DNA from 2 places in the Amycolatopsis sp. WQ 127309 genome. Region 2 is predicted to be linked to the other one. Evidence: riboswitches for the same ligand, from Rfam matches in the RefSeq annotation. Region 2 holds a riboswitch; the other holds the start of a gene.
What was found. Region 2 has a riboswitch for S-adenosylhomocysteine ahead of ahcY (adenosylhomocysteinase). Riboswitches for the same ligand answer to the same signal wherever they lie in the genome.

Region 1 (3,924 bases), 100 kb from region 2:
TCGGCTGGGGCGCGGTCGTCTGGGTGATGATGGCCGAGGTGTTCCCGCTCAAGTACCGGGCGGCGGGCATGGGCGTCAGCAGCGTCATCCTCTGGGCGGCGACGGGCATCGTGAGCGCGGTGTTCCCGCTCATCTCCGCCGTGGGCTCGCTCGGCATCGGCGGTTCGATGTTCCTGTTCGCCGGGATCAACGTGGTGCTGTTCGTGCTCACCAAGTGGATCGTCCCGGAGACGAAGGGCCGTACGCTGGAGCAGATCGAGCTGGACCTGCGAGCGCGCCAGGGCGTGGCCGTCAAGAGCTGATCTCGGTGGTGTGAACGGCGGGGGTGCGGGAGGACCGCACCCCCGCCGTTTCGCGTCTAGAGAGCGGGGGCCGTGGCGAGGCCGAGCTTTCCCGCCAGCCGGCCGATCCAGGCCGAGACCTCGCCGGGGGAGCGGTCCGGGAGGCCGAAGATCACCTCGGTGACGCCGAGCGCGTCCAGGTGCGCCAGCCGCGGTCGGTCCGGGCGCTCGCCCAGCGCGTGGATCGACGGTGCTCCGGAACGGCCCTCGTCGCGCCAGATCTCCTTCAGCAGTGCGACGTGGCCGTCGAGGTCGGTGTCCGCCGGTGTGGTGATCCAGCCGTCCGCGTGGCGGGCGATCCAGCGGAACGTCTTCTCCGTCGGGCCCGCGCCGAGCAGGACCGGGATGTGCGCCTGGACCGGTTTCGGCCACGCCCAGCTGGGGCCGAACGAGACGAACTCCCCGTCGTAGGAAGCTTCTTCCTCCGTCCACAGTGCACTCATCGCCTCGAGGTACTCGCGCAGGGCGCTGCGGCGGCGGTTGCCGGGCACACCGTGGTCGGTCAGCTCGTCGACGTTCCAGCCGAACCCGGTGCCGAGCGTGACGCGCCCGCCCGAGAGGTGGTCGAGGCTGGCGATCGTCTTGGCGAGCGTGATCGGGTCGCTCTCGACCGGCAGGGCCACCGCCGTCGAGAGGCGGATCCGCTCGGTGACCGTCGCGGCCGTCGCCAGGGCCACCCACGGGTCGAGCGTGCGGCTGTACCGGTCGTCGGGCAGGGACGCGTCCCCGGTGCGCGGGTGCGGTGACTCGCGTTTCACCGGGATGTGCGTGTGCTCGGGCACGTAGAAGGTGGCGAACCCCGCGGCTTCCGCGGCCTGCGCCGCGGCCGCCGGGGTGATGCCTCGGTCGCTGGTGAACAGCACGATTCCGTAGTCCACGCGAGGGACTGTATTAGAACGTGTTTCAGTTTTCAAGCGGCCTTCGTCCCGCATCGCGGGACCGGCGGGGACGGCAGATCTCGCGTTCGGTATACCTGTGCGCACGGTGCGTGACCGGATTGAGCGTCGATCGAGTGTTGATGGACGCCGCCCGGGTAAGCAGACGGGGAGCAGAGCGCCGACGTTCGCCGGGTCATAGTGGGTGAGCCCGGGAACGGCCGGTCGGAACGGGGTGGTGGCGAGTGGAGCCGACGATCCATTGTGGACGCGCGTGGGTGGCGTCCCAGCCAGTGGACGGACCCGTGGGGCGGGATGGTGTGCCGGGCCGGGGTTCCAGTACCCTGGATCGAAGGCCGAGAGGCGCTGCAACGGGCCAGGGGGCCCGCCACGCTCGGCCGGGACCAACCACCCAAGGGCGCCTCCCGATTGAGGGAGGCTGCCGGTGAACCCGATCACCCCGCACGAATCCGAGGCCACCGCGCGGCTGCGCGAGCTGCTCAGCCAGCGGGTGGCGGTTCTCGACGGCGCTTGGGGCACGATGCTGCAGGGCGCCGGGCTCACCCCGGCCGACTACACCGGTGACCGCTTCGGCGACCACACCCACGACGTCACCGGCGACCCGGACCTGCTCAACATCACCCGGCCGGACGTCATCCTGGACGTGCACCGCCAGTACCTCGCGGCCGGCGCGGACATCACCACGACCAACACCTTCACGGCCACCAGCATCGGCCAGGCGGACTACGGCCTGCAGGCCCACGTCCACGAGATGAACGTGCGCGGCGCGCAGCTGGCCCGCCAGGCCGCCGACGAGTTCGGCGGCCGGTTCGTCGCCGGGTCGATCGGCCCGCTCAACGTCACCCTCAGCCTGTCGCCGAAGGTCGACGACCCGGCGTACCGCGCCGTCACGTTCGAGCAGGTCAAGGCCGCCTACGCGGAGCAGATCGCCGGTCTCGTCGAAGGCGGCGTCGACCTGCTGATGATCGAGACCATCTTCGACACGCTCAACTGCAAGGCCGCCATCGCCGCCGCGCGCGACGTCGCGCCGGAGCTGCCGCTGTGGATCTCGGTCACCATCGTCGACCTGAGCGGGCGGACGCTCTCGGGGCAGACGGTCGAGGCGTTCTGGAGCTCGGTCGAGCACGCGAAGCCGCTGGTCGTCGGCGTCAACTGCTCGCTGGGTGCCGAAGAGATGCGCCCGCACGTCGAGGAACTGTCGCGGATCGCCGACGCCTACGTCGCCTGTCACCCGAACGCCGGGCTTCCGAACGCGTTCGGCGGGTACGACCAGACGCCGGACGAGACCGCCGGGCTGATCGGCGGCTTCGCCCGCGACGGCCTGGTCAACCTGGTCGGCGGCTGCTGCGGCACCAGCCCGGCGCACATCGAGAAGATCGCCGCCGCCGCGAAGGGCGTCACCCCGCGCGAGGTCCCCGCGCCGCCCGCGTTCACCCGGTTCAGCGGCCTCGAGCCGTTCGGCATCAACGCCGACACCGGGTTCGTGATGATCGGCGAGCGCACCAACGTCACCGGCTCCAAGCGGTTCCGCCGGCTCATCGAGTCCGACGACCACCAGGCCGCCGTCGACGTCGCGCTGGAGCAGGTCCGCGGCGGGGCGAACCTGCTGGACGTCAACATGGACGCCGACCTGCTCGACAGCGAGGAGGCGATGACGACGTTCCTCAACCTCATCGCCACCGAGCCCGAGGTCGCCCGCATCCCGGTGATGGTCGACAGCTCGAAGTGGACCGTGCTCGAAGCCGGCCTGCGCTGCATCCAGGGCAAGGGCGTCGTCAACTCGATCAGCCTGAAGGAGGGCGAGGAGCCGTTCCTCGCCCAAGCTCGGATCATCCGCAACTACGGCGCCGGCGTCGTCGTGATGGCCTTCGACGAGCAGGGCCAGGCCGACACCGCCGACCGCAAGGTCTCGATCTGCGGCCGCGCGTACGACCTGCTGACGCAGAAGGCCGGGTTCGCGGGCGAGGACATCATCTTCGACCCGAACGTGCTGGCCGTGGCCACCGGCATCAGCGAGCACAACGGCTACGCCAAGGCGTTCATCGACGCGCTGCCCCGGATCAAGGAGCGCTGCCCGGGCGTCCACATCAGCGGCGGCATCTCGAACCTGTCGTTCTCCTTCCGCGGCAACGACATCGTCCGCGAGGCGATGCACTCGGCGTTCCTGTTTCACGCCGTCCAGGTCGGCCTCGACATGGGCATCGTCAACGCCGGCCAGCTCGCGGTCTACCAGGACATCCCGCCCGACCTGCTCGAACTGGTCGAGGACGTGCTGTTCGACCGCCGCGAGGACGCCACCGACCGGCTGGTGAGCTTCGCCGAGAACGTCAAGGGCAGCGGCACCAAGCGCGTCGTCGACCTGTCCTGGCGCGAAGGCACCGTCGAAGAGCGGCTGTCGCACGCGCTCGTGCACGGCATCGTCGACTACATCGAGGACGACACCGAAGAGGCGCGTCAGCTCAAGGCCCGGCCCCTCGAGGTGATCGAGGGCCCGTTGATGGACGGCATGAAGATCGTCGGCGACCTGTTCGGCGCGGGCAAGATGTTCCTGCCGCAGGTGGTCAAGAGCGCGCGCGTGATGAAGCGCTCGGTCGCCTACCTCGAGCCGTTCATGGAGGCCGAGAAGGAAGCGGCCCGGCTGGCGGGCAAGGCGGCCGTGTCGAACGGCCAGGGCAAGGTCGTGCTCG
Region 2 (3,924 bases):
CGACCTTGGTCACGGCGAAAGCCTACTCAGGACCCACCCGCCCGTGTACGCTGCCGAAATACCTAGTACATCGCGTACCCCCTACTTTCCGGAGGCCGCTATGGGCGTCGAGGCCCAGAACCGGGACGTCACCGCGGCTCGCCTGCTCAAGAGCTCCGCGAAGAACTCCTACGACCCGTACGTGGACATCGACTGGGCCGCGCCGCTCGCCGAGGGCAAGGCGTACATGCCGCTCGAGCGCGTCTCCCTCTACGGCACCGACCTGTGGGCGAAGCTGACGCCGGAGCAGCGGATCGAGCTGTCCAAGCACGAGATCGCCAGCATCATGAGCGTCGGGCTGTGGTTCGAGATCGTGCTGATGCAGCTGCTCGCCCGCTACGTCTTCGACCTCGACGCGCGCACCGAGCACGCGCAGTACGCGATGACCGAGATCGGCGACGAGACGCGGCACTCGGTGATGTTCGCCCGCACCGCCGAGCGGCTCGGCGTGCCGCGCTACGGCGTGCCGAAGGCCGTGCACCGGGCGGCGAAGATCTTCGGCGCGACCGCGGCCGGGCCGTCGATGTTCGCCAGCGTGCTCGTCGCCGAGGAGACCACCGACCGGCTGCAGCGCTCGATGATGGACGACGACGGCATCCAGCCGCTGATCCGCTCGGTCAACCGGATCCACGTCGTCGAGGAGGCCCGGCACGTCCGCTTCGCCAAGGAGGAAGTGCTGCGGGAGACGCCGAACCTGTCGAAGGCGGGCCTGCAGCGCCACCGGCTGCGGACGGCGCTGGTGGCCTTCGGCGTCGTCGACAGCATGGTCGACCCGCGGATCTACCGCAGCGTCGGGATCGCCCCGCGCGAGGGGCGCGCCGCGGCGCTGGCGAACCCGCACTTCCACGAGACGCGCCGGTGGATGGCGGAGAAGATCGTGCCGTTCCTGCGCGACGCGGGGCTGATCGGCGGCCGTTCCGAGGGCATCTGGCGGCGCGCGCATCTCATCTGAGTCCCTGTCCGCGGAATTCCCTTCACGCCGGACGCCCGGTTCCGCCAGGATTCTCCGGGTGACCACAGAGTTCCCGCCCGGACCCGAGCCGCAGCCACCCGCGCCGCAGGAGCCGTGGCACCAGCCGATGCCGCCGGCCGCACCTCAGGCACCTCGGCGTCGTCCGCTGTTCGCGCGACCGGCCCTCACGGCCTTGGTCGGCTTCGTGGTGGGTGCCGTCGTGGTCGGCGTGCCGTGGCTGGTGATCGGCCTGCTCGGCGGGCCGAGCGCCCAGCCGCTGAAGCTGCCGGACACCCTCGGCGGGTTCACGACCACACAGGCCGCGGTCACGAAGATCGCCGACGGCCGCGAAGCCGGGAAGTCGCAGATCGAGCGGTCCGACAAGGCCGAGAGCGAGAACGCCTCGCGGATCTCGGCGGCCTACCACGGCGCGGCCGCCGTGTTCCGGTCCTACAGCGACGAGGGCCTGGAAAGCATGTTCCAGGTGGCCGCGGTCCGCGCGGACTCGCCCGAGCTGCTCGTCCAGTACGAGGACACGGCCGCGCTCGGCCTGGCGGTGCCCATGACCGAGCTGAAGCGGATCGGCGCCGTCCAGTGCCTGGTCCGCAACGGCACCACCCCGCTGGGCCAGCCGGTCGACCCCGAGCAGTCCGTCGTCACGAACTGCCAGCGCACCGGCGGCGGCCTGACCGTCCAGCTGCAGAACACCACCACCCACAACGCGCAGGACCCGGCGCGGTTCGCCGCGATCGTCCAAGAGGCGTGGACGGCGCTGAGCCGGTGATCGAGACCCGCGCGGCCACCACCGCCGACGACGGCGCGCTGGCGAAGCTCGACGAGCGGACCTGGAGCCCGGAGACCTCCCCGGCGCCCGCTCCCCCGCCCGGCACGCCGTTCTTCGACGACGGCACCCGGCCCGAAGACGTCCTGGTGGCCGAGCACGACGGCGTGGTCGCCGGGTACGTCCGGCTGGACGAGGGGTTCGGCATCGCCGCCCACCGGCACGTGCTGGTGATCGGCGGGCTCGCCGTCGACCCGGACCGCCGCCGCCTCGGCATCGGCCGGCTCCTGGTCGACGCCGCCGTCGCCGAGGCCCGCCGCCGCGGGGCGCGCAAGCTGAGCCTGCGCGTGCTCGGTCACAACACCGGCGCCCGGCGGCTCTACGCGAGCTGCGGGTTCGCGGTGGAAGGCGTGCTCCAGGACGAATTCCTGCTCGGCGGCGAGTACGTCGACGACCTTCTCATGGCCTGCGCGCTCGCTTGACAGGTTCCCGGCGCCTTTGCCATCCTGGACGACGGAAACCGCGTGCGCCGGCCTTCGGCGCGTTTCCGGGCCGAGAGGCGCTGCGACGGATCTTCTTCCGCCACGCTCGGCCCGGGGATCACGGACCCAAGGGCGCCTCCCACTGTGGGAGGTGCCTTTTTTGTATACCCGGCAAGCAAACCCGGCCCCGCGCGGCCGCGGCTAGCTCGACGCCACCCTGCCTCCCGGCACTCGCCGTGCCGTATTTTGTGCTGCCCTTTTGTCGAAACACACCGATTCCGGAGAGAACGCAAGAATGAGCGAGAAACTGCAGAGCCGCAACGGACTCGACTTCGCCGTCGCCGACCTCGCGCTGGCCGACGCCGGCCGGACGCAGCTGCGGCTGGCCGAGCACGAGATGCCCGGCCTGATGGCGATCCGCCGCGAGTTCGCCGCCGCGCAGCCGCTGAAGGGCGCCCGCGTCGCCGGCTCGCTGCACATGACCGTGCAGACCGCCGTGCTGATCGAGACCCTGGTCGCCCTCGGTGCCGAGGTGCGCTGGGTGTCCTGCAACATCTTCTCCACGCAGGACGAGGCGGCCGCCGCGGTCGTCGTCGGCCCCGAGGGCACGGTCGACGCGCCGTCGGGCACCGCCGTGTTCGCGTGGAAGGGCGAGTCGCTGGAGGAGTACTGGTGGTGCACCGACCAGCTCTTCGCCTTCGCCGGCGGCAAGGCGCCGAACATGATCCTCGACGACGGCGGTGACGCCACCATGCTCGTCCACAAGGGAGTCGAGTTCGAGGGGGCCGGCGCCGTCCCGCAACCGTCCGAAGAGGACCCCGAGGAGTACCGGATCGTCCTGGAGACGCTGCGCGCCAGCGTAGCCAAGGACGGCGACCGGTTCACCCGGATCGCCAAGGAGATCCGCGGCGTCACCGAGGAGACGACCAACGGCGTCAAGCGGCTCTACAAGCTCGCCAAGGACGGCGAGCTGCTCTTCCCGGCGATGAACGTCAACGACTCCGTGACGAAGTCCAAGTTCGACAACAAGTACGGCATCCGGCACTCGCTGGTGGACGGGATCAACCGCGCCACCGACGTGATGATCGGCGGCAAGCGCGTCCTCGTCTGCGGGTACGGCGACGTCGGCAAGGGCGCGGTCGAGGCGCTGCGCGGCCAGGGCGCCCGGGTCTCGGTCACCGAGATCGACCCCATCTGCGCGCTGCAGGCGGCGATGGACGGGCTCGACGTGGTCGAGCTGGACGACGTCATCGAGACCGCCGACATCTTCATCACGACCACCGGCAACTTCGGCATCATCTCCGCCGCGCAGATGAGCCGGATGAAGCACAACGCGATCGTGGCGAACGTCGGGCACTTCGACAACGAGATCGACATGGCGGGCCTGGCGAAGCTGCCCGGCGTCGTCAAGAACGAGATCAAGCCGCAGGTGCACGAGTGGACCTTCGCCGACGGCCACGCGATCATCGTGCTCTCCGAGGGCCGCCTGATGAACCTCGGCAACGCGACCGGGCACCCCTCGTTCGTGATGTCGAACTCCTTCACCAACCAGGCGATCGCCCAGATCGAGCTGTTCACCAAGCCCGGCGAGTACCCCGTCGAGGTCTACCGGCTGCCGAAGCACCTCGACGAGAAGGTCGCCCGGCTGCACCTGGACGCCCTCGGGGTGC

Region 1: it holds a riboswitch for S-adenosylhomocysteine, as region 2 does, so the genes downstream of both, metH (methionine synthase) here and ahcY (adenosylhomocysteinase) in region 2, are expected to answer to the same signal.

What each region holds. Positions count from the first base shown of each region.
Region 1 is NZ_CP095481.1:8,800,741-8,804,664, reverse strand. Features, by position in the region: gene MUY22_RS38750 (sugar porter family MFS transporter) at 1-302, shown strand, start outside; gene MUY22_RS38745 (LLM class F420-dependent oxidoreductase) at 359-1,219, opposite strand; S-adenosyl-L-homocysteine riboswitch at 1,569-1,647, shown strand; gene metH (methionine synthase) at 1,662-3,924, shown strand, end outside.
Region 2 is NZ_CP095481.1:8,904,800-8,908,723, forward strand. Features, by position in the region: gene MUY22_RS39155 (TetR/AcrR family transcriptional regulator) at 1-13, opposite strand, end outside; gene MUY22_RS39160 (diiron oxygenase) at 101-991, shown strand; gene MUY22_RS39165 (hypothetical protein) at 1,050-1,775, shown strand; gene MUY22_RS39170 (GNAT family N-acetyltransferase) at 1,754-2,254, shown strand; S-adenosyl-L-homocysteine riboswitch at 2,321-2,398, shown strand; gene ahcY (adenosylhomocysteinase) at 2,550-3,924, shown strand, end outside.